Regions from separate parts of the Halobacillus sp. ABH2_015 genome, predicted to be linked through region 1. Evidence: riboswitches for the same ligand, from Rfam matches in the RefSeq annotation. Region 1 holds a riboswitch; the other holds the start of a gene.
The links. Region 1 has a riboswitch for lysine ahead of dapA (4-hydroxy-tetrahydrodipicolinate synthase). Riboswitches for the same ligand answer to the same signal wherever they lie in the genome.
Positions count from the first base shown of each region.

Region 1 (4,189 bases):
AAGGAGAAACCCGAAACGGAGCAGATTCCTTTTGGAAGAACGTTCACGGATCATATGTTTGTAATGGATTATGAAGAAGGGAAGGGCTGGCACGAGCCCCGCATCGTTCCTTACGAGCCCCTGACGCTTGATCCGGCCGCCATGATCTTCCATTACGGGCAGACTGTATTTGAAGGATTGAAAGCCTACCGTACAGACGACGGACGTGTCCTGCTGTTCCGTCCGGAAAAGAACTTTGAGCGCCTGAACCTATCCGGTGACCGTCTCAGCATCCCACCTGTCGATGAAGACGAGGTACTGGGCTACTTGAAGGAGCTTGTCGCTCTGGAAAAGGACTGGGTACCGGAATTTGAGGGAACTTCGCTATACATCCGTCCGTTCATCATCGCTACGGAACCGAGCCTCGCTGTTGCTCCGTCCAAATCGTATAAGCTCATGATCATCATGTCACCGGTCGGTCCGTACTTCTCCGGAGGAATCAAGCCGGTTACCATTAATGTGGAAGACCAGTTCACAAGAGCCGTCAAAGGCGGAACCGGAATGGCTAAAACCGCCGGTAACTATTCGTCCGGCTATCAGGCCCAGGCGAAGGCAGCGAAGGAAGGCAATGCTGACGTCCTTTGGCTGGATGGTGTGGAAAAGCGCTACATTGAAGAAGTCGGCAGCATGAACATCTTCTTTAAAATCGATGGGGAAATTGTGACCCCTGCTTTGAGCGGAAGCATTCTGCAGGGGATTACACGAACATCAATCATTGAAGTACTGAAAGAATGGGACATTCCAGTGACCGAACGCCGCATCTCTATTGAAGAGTTGTATGAAGCGTATGAACAGGGAAAACTGGAGGAAGCGTTCGGAACTGGAACAGCGGCCGTCATTTCTCCCGTCGGTGAGTTGAACTGGCTTGGGAAGAAAATGGTGATCAACGACCACGAAATCGGTGCGCTCTCCCAGGAGCTGTATGATACGATTACAGGCATTCAGCGTGGAAGAAAAGAAGACAGCTTCGGCTGGACCATCGAAGTATAAGAAAGCAGAAAAAGGCTGCCGGGAACATGTTCCCGGCAGCCTTTTTTCTGTCAACCGACCATATGGGCTTTTGGTGCTTCTTTAGGCTGAAGACTGTTGTAGGTCTCCATGACGCGGGCGGTCTCTTCTTCCGTTAAGGGAAGGAGCGGGAGGCGGACGCCTCCGGTATGAACGCCCATTTCATTCAACACCGCCTTGACCGGGGAGGGACTCGGCGCTGAGAAAACAGCGTGCATGACAGGGAGAAGCTTTTGATGAAGACGCGCGGCAAATGGGGCGTCTCCTTCTCTGAAACTCTGAATCATCTGCTGCATCTCATTCCCGATGATATGGGAGGAGACGGAGACGATGCCGGTTCCTCCGATGGCGACAAACGGAAGGGTGTTGGAATCTTCCCCGCTGTATACCGAAAAGTCACGGTCTGTTTCACGGATGATTTCCGCCGCGGCTTCCAGGTCACCGCTCGCTTCTTTTACGGAAACGATGTTGTCAATCTCAGAAAGGCGGATAATCGTTTCCGGTTCCATGTTGACGACACTGCGTCCCGGAATGTTGTACAGCATGACCGGAAGGGAAGTGGCTGCGGCAATTTTTGAGAAGTGCTGGTACAGTCCTTCCTGTGTCGGCTTGTTGTAATAAGGAGTCACAAGCATGATGGCATCCACGCCTGTCTGTTCGGCTTTTTTCGTCAATTCAATGGATGCGCGGGTGTTATTGGATCCTGTACCGGCGATGACCGGGACGCGGCCGTTTACAACTTCTACTACGTGTTCAAACAGCTGGAGTTTTTCATCCGTTGTCAGTGTCGGGGATTCACCGGTCGTCCCGCCGACAACCAGGCCGTCACTGCCGTTCTCGATCAAGTGGTTGACTAAAGCTCCCGTTGCTTCCAGGTCCATATTCTCGTCGTTGTCAAAAGGGGTCACCATCGCTGTCAGTACTTGCCCGAAGTTCATTAACCTCACACCTTTTCTTGTATTTTGTACGTTCGAGGTCGTGAGGGCCATACGGCAGTAAAATCAAAAACGACAGCATCAAGGGCTTCGATGCTGCCGTAGAAACTTTTATACCGTTCCTGCGTAAGATAGCCCTCCATATAGTTTCCTATATGACAGTTCTGTGCCTGTTGAGCATCAGACCCAGCTTCAGGACCATGAGAGTCCGTACACTTCGGCAATTTCCCCTTTCCGCATGCATCCATGGATCTCATTCTCCTCCACATGCGTACTCTTGTCATTGCACCTCTATCCTTACTTCAAATGAAATTTGAAATAAGAAACTATTTAGTTAATAAAAATAGTACCAAAATTCACGTCTGCTTACAACAGGGAAGTGCTAAAATCATGCTATTAGACAAAAATGGTCGCCAGGCACCGATGTCCGACTCATCTTTTTTATAAAGCTCTGTTAAAGTCTGTTGTTGATATTTTAAACGATTACTAAATCGTCTCCGTCTGGAATTAAGGGTCCGGTCCGTTGTTTACTCAGAGCATGGGATGGCAGGGAAAACCGTCCGCTTTCCGCGGGGAACGAAGTTTGAGGAGGCTCACGGTACCCCGCGGAAAGGGAGTCATTCCCAAGGCCGCCTCCTACAAATCCCATGACAGAAAGGGGTGATAGGAGCTCACATGTTAAATAACAACACCAAGCAATAACAGAGCCTTTTATAAAATCCGTCTGCAGGCGGAGGAAGAATCCATCCCGGGCACATCGAGAAGGACATGGATATTCCTTACACTTAAAGGAACTTACAAAAAAGGTGGGGGTAGTCATGTCCGGTTCATCCATTACCGTTTCTAAAGATACACCGTTGGCAGAACAGCGTTCCATTTTTCGAAATAGAAATTTTCTCCTGTTATGGGGAGCGGCCTTGTTGTCCAGTTTCGGTATTTCGTTCTTTTTATTTACTCAAAGCTGGTATGTCGTCCATGAGCTTCGTCTGGAAGCTTCGCTCGGTGTGCTGTACGTGGCAGCAAGTATTCCACGGCTGGTCTTTATGATTGTCAGTGGAACAATCGCCGACCGGTTCAGCCGGACGAAACTGATGTTCCTGTCCGATTTCACGCGGGGGGTGCTGTTAACAGGACTCGTCTGCTGGTATTTCTTCGGGGACATCAGTCTTTGGACATTCGTCGGCTTTGCGTTTGCTTTTGGTATTTTAGATGCGTTCTTCTGGGCAGCAGAGGGGGCGGTTCTACCGTCAATCATTTCCAGGGATCAATTGACCCGTGGAAATTCAGTGATTCAAATGACGAACCAGACGTCGTTCATTCTAGCGCCTATGGTGGCAGGCATTCTCGTTTCCTTTGGCAGTTATGCGCTCGTATTCACGGTCACCGCTGGGATGCTGTTTACCGGAAGTCTGTTTATTTTTCTTATGAAGGTGGAGGAAGAGAAGAAAGCCGGAGAGGAGGAGGAAGCGTTCTGGGACTCTTTCAAGGCAGGCGTGCGCTACGTCAAAAACTCGCGTGTGCTTTCCTTGATTATTGGAATGAGCATTTTATTGAATCTGTTCATGGTCGGGCCGATGACGATGGGGCTGCCTCTCTTTGTGAAGCAGCGTCTGAATGGCACGGCCCTTGACTTCAGCTTTCTTGAGGCAGGTCTGGCAGTGGGAATGCTGCTCGGATCTGTAGTCATCGGTATCCTTAATTTGAAAAGAAGAAGAGGGAAAACGAGTCTCACCGCCCTCATGGCTGCCGGAGCCGCTTTTTTCGCTTTAAGCTTCACAGAAGGGGTATGGTTCAGCCTTGGGTGCCTCGTCGTCTTCGGATGTTGTCTCTCTATCTGCAACATCCCGGTCATCTCTGTGCTTCAAAGTTTCATTGAAGAAAAAATGATGGGCAGGGTGATGGGTCTTGTTTCGCTTGCATCGATGGGTCTCGTTCCAGTGAGCTACGGCGTGACCTCTCTTATACTGGCGGCAGGAGTGCCGATCCATCAAATCATGGCCGGGGGATCTGTACTTGTTACGCTGTATGTCCTCTTTGTCTATGTGCGCTTCAGGGAGCTTCGCGAACTGGACTGAAGTTCTCTCTATTAAAAAAAGGGGAATCCTCCGGTATGCAGAAGACCACCCTCTTTTTTACATATATCTGTATACAGACACTGGTGACGCCGGTTCTCGTCGTCAGCGCTGTCCTTTGTACCAGCCTTTCTC
Region 1 covers NZ_JBSWUG010000002.1:3,400,880-3,405,068, reverse strand. Annotated here, with positions in the region: gene ACXAD6_RS17580 (branched-chain amino acid aminotransferase) at 1-1,029, shown strand, start outside; gene dapA (4-hydroxy-tetrahydrodipicolinate synthase) at 1,080-1,985, opposite strand; lysine riboswitch at 2,107-2,284, opposite strand; gene ACXAD6_RS17570 (MFS transporter) at 2,801-4,057, shown strand; gene ACXAD6_RS17565 (response regulator transcription factor) at 4,160-4,189, opposite strand, start outside.

Region 2 (4,189 bases), 850 kb from region 1:
GCTGGATGAGGACGGAGAAGAGCGTGTCGTTCAAGTGCTGTACAAAGGCAAGCCTGTGGAATACGATCAGACGTACAGCTTTGCTACAGCAGACACATTTACGTTCGGTCGTTTCTTCCCGGAAATTGCTTATGCAGAAACGAAGCAGTATTTTATGCCGGAACTCTTAAGGGATTTACTGAAAAAAGAACTGAAAAAATAAAATGATCCCCCTGCCGGGAAAGAAAGCGGCAGGGGGATTATTTTATTGTCTTCCTGTGCTGTATGAGATGTATAAAGATATCCTGTATTTCTGCGAAAGGGACTATCTTTGGTGATTAGAGAAAGGGCGCTCCTCATATATATAGAGGGGGAGGGTGCCTGTATGCCTAAAAACCGAGTGACTAAACGATCCACCATAGGCAGGCGGATTGTCATCAGCCTGTTGTTTTTCGCCCTTTTCACGGTGCTGAGTCTCTGGTATATCAACAGAGGGGTGACGCCGGCGCTGGTCGAGATTGCTGAAACAAAAGCCCAGCAGCTGGCAAGAGATGCCATTAATGAAGCTGTAAGCAAACAGATTGCAGAAGACCTGCAATTTAATGACTTGGTTAAGATGGAAAAAGATGATCAGGGAAATGTCGTTTATATGGGATGGAACTCTGTGCTTGTCAACCGAGCTCTCCGGGATACAACCATCAGGGTCCAAAATTTCCTGAAGCGGATGGAGCTTGGTGAACTGCCGATGGAAGATACGACACTGGAACCGGACCTCGACCCGGATCGGACTCCGGAAGAGCAGGGGGAACAGCCCGCAACACTCATTGAACTTCCGATTGGGATGGCTACCAACAACAGTCTGCTTGCCAACCTTGGACCCAAGGTGCCTGTACAGCTGCGTGTCATTGGAGATGTTCAGTCTGAAGTAGATATTGAAATGACGGAATACGGAATCAATGCCGCCTTGTTTGAATTGACCATCCACTTTGAGGTAAATGTTCGAATCGTCATCCCTTTTTCCACAGAAACGACGGTCGTCACCAACAATATTCCAATCGACCAGGCTACGATTCTCGGGGAAGTACCGGAATATTTCGGAGGCATGTCCGGAGGTGACGGCGGGAACCCTTCGTTCTCCCTTCCTATGGAGCCCTTGCAATAATGGCCGGTCACTGATACAATACCAAAGAACTGAATATGCGTGACCTTATCAGATCGGTGAGGTAGAGGCGCAGGCATCATGAGTAGCTGATGGGAGTTTGACAAGCCGGGATCATTAGTGAAAGGGAAGGCCTGCCGAAGTGTGGCTGAACACGTCAAGTTTTGACACGCTGGTGTATACCTGAAGAAGGCATACACTGTCATGCATGCTTTTGGGTGCATGGGGCGCTACTGATCGAAATGGAGGATAATCAAGTTGTCTGCAGACAGTGATGGATTATTTTCTGTCATTGTTTTTTTATTTTATTCCTCATTTTATACCCACCAGTAGCCTTCCATTCCCGTAACATCAAGATATACGGAGGGGAAACACATGGAAGGAACCATCTTTTCTTTAGTTCCAGCAATACTTATGCTTATCCTTGTCTTAGTCACAAGGCGCGTCATCTTGTCCCTTGGGATAGGGATTATCGTCGGAGCATTCATGCTCACACAAATGGATATTGGAGCAGGTCTGGGCTTGATCTGGTCTATATTTGCCGGTATTTTCGTCAGCGAAGGGGCGTTAAACACAGGGAATCTGTATCTCTTGTCCTTTTTATTTCTGCTCGGAGTCGCCACAGCCTTTATGACGGCCTCCGGAGGCAGCCGCGCTTTCGGTAAATGGGCTGTTGAAAGGATCCGGACGAGAAAAGGGGCCAAGCTCGTTCCGTCCATTCTAGGTATCATCATTTTTATTGATGACTACTTTAATGCTCTTGCAGTCGGACAGGTCGCACGTCCTGTAACAGACCGCTATAAAGTATCCAGAGCCAAACTGGCCTACTATATAGACTCCACTTCAGCGCCGATTACGGTCATATCACCGATATCCAGCTGGGGAGCTTATATTATCGGAACGATTGGAAGCATTCTTGCAGCCAATGAGATTTCGAACTATCAGGCTTTTGAAGCTTTTGTTCTTATGATCCCGGCAAACTTCTATGTATTTGCAGCACTGCTTCTTGTATTTTTGACGATTTATCTGCGTCTGGATATTGGTCCGATGAAAACGCACGAAAACAGAGCCAAGGATACAGGCGAGCTTCACAACCCGGATAGAGGGGATGTGCCCGGCGACTTGAACAATGAATTCAAGGAGCATGACAACGGGAAGATTTCCCACTTAATCTGGCCGATTGTAACGTTGATCATCGGTACAGTAGGAATGATGGTTTATACAGGAATTCAAAGTTCAGAAGGAACCGCGGATATCCTTTCCATCTTTGCTAACACAAACGTAAACATTTCCTTGTTTGCCGGAGGGATCATTTCCGTAGTCACAGCCCTGCTTTTATATGTCGGGCAGCCGTCACCGAAATCCGGTTTGCTGCACGTATTTCTACAAGGGTTTAAAGCGATGCTGCCGGCGATCTACATTCTGATTGCTGCCTGGATGATCGGCGACATTATCAGCCGCCTGCAGACAGGGGAATATCTCGCCCAGCAGTTCAGTCAGGCGGATGTGAACATCGCCTATCTTCCGCTGATCATCTTCCTGTTATCCGGTTTTATGGCCTTATCTACAGGAACGTCCTGGGGAACTTTCGGAATTATGCTTCCGATCGCTGGAGAAATTGCTGCTGTCACCGATCCAGCATTCCTTCTTCCAGCCCTTTCAGCCGTTCTTGCTGGTTCTGTGTTCGGTGATCACTGTTCACCGATTTCCGATACGACGATCCTTTCGTCCACAGGAGCGGGAGCCAACCACATTGATCACGTATTGACCCAGCTGCCATATGCCATCATTGCAGCTGTGGCTGCCTCGGTCGGTTATGTTGTGCTGGGCCTTACAGGACAGGTGTGGGTGCCGCTGCTGCTGTCCCTTATCATTGTTCTCATCACAGCTCTGGTCATTCACAAACTGAATCCCGAAAAAAGATAGAAAAAATGATGAGTTGAAAAGAGGGGGAACTTCTGTTAAACAGGAGTTCCTCCTCTTTATTTATTATCTCTTTACAAGCTGAAAGGCAGAGAAAGCATGCCTCTGTCTATTTCATTCCTAAGTCCTAAGACTTCCTGATCTGGTATTTTCTGAAAATTTTAAAAATATTTTGACAAGCCTATGCGCTGCCGTTATAATTTAAAACAGAATAATCAGAAAAATAAAAAATGAGGGACATTTATCACCGTTCCTCTCAGGGAGGTCTTTCACATGGAAAATCGCGCACAATGGGGTACACGTGCCGGATTTATCCTGGCAGCCGTAGGTTCTGCCATTGGTTTGGGGAACATTTGGCGTTTTCCAGCTGTTGCTTATGAAAATGGAGGAGGAGCATTTTTTATTCCTTACTTGTTCGCTCTTCTAACCGCAGGTATTCCTCTATTGATCATGGAGTTTACCATCGGTCATAAGTACCGTGGATCTGCACCGTTGTCCTTTTTCCGGATGAGCAGAAAAGCAGAGTGGATCGGCTGGTGGGGTGTGCTGGTCGCGTTTGTTATTTCCACTTATTATGCGGTCATTATCGGCTGGGCCATTTCATACAGTGTGTTTTCGTTCAATTTATCATGGGGTGATGATACCGAAGGCTTTTTGTTCAGTGACTACCTTCAGTTATCTGTGAATCCCGGCGAGACCGGAAGCCTCGTCCCCGGTGTACTGATTCCTCTGCTTATTGTGTGGGCGATTACACTTGGAGTTCTATTCAAGGGAGTTAAAAAGGGAATTGAGACTGCGAACAAAATCTTCATTCCTACACTTGTCGTCCTTTTCATGATCATTGTTATACGAGCCCTTACACTTCCGGGAGCAGCACAGGGGCTGCAGGCTTTCTTCGAGCCGAATTTCTCAGCGATTATGGACAGTTCGGTATGGGTCGCCGCCTATGGACAGATTTTCTTCAGTCTTTCTATTGCTTTTGCTATTATGATTACTTATTCCAGTTACCTTCCGAAAAAATCGGATATTACAAATAACGCGTTTATTGCCGGTTTCAGTAATTCAGGTTTTGAACTGCTTGCTGGTATCGGAGTATTCGCTGCCCTCGGCTTCATGGCTTCCCAGAGT
Region 2 covers NZ_JBSWUG010000002.1:2,553,726-2,557,914, reverse strand. Annotated here, with positions in the region: gene ACXAD6_RS13560 (bifunctional metallophosphatase/5'-nucleotidase) at 1-202, shown strand, start outside; gene yunB (sporulation protein YunB) at 365-1,141, shown strand; lysine riboswitch at 1,196-1,379, shown strand; gene ACXAD6_RS13550 (Na+/H+ antiporter NhaC family protein) at 1,514-3,064, shown strand; gene ACXAD6_RS13545 (sodium-dependent transporter) at 3,335-4,189, shown strand, end outside.
Region 2: it holds a riboswitch for lysine, as region 1 does, so the genes downstream of both, ACXAD6_RS13550 (Na+/H+ antiporter NhaC family protein) here and dapA (4-hydroxy-tetrahydrodipicolinate synthase) in region 1, are expected to answer to the same signal.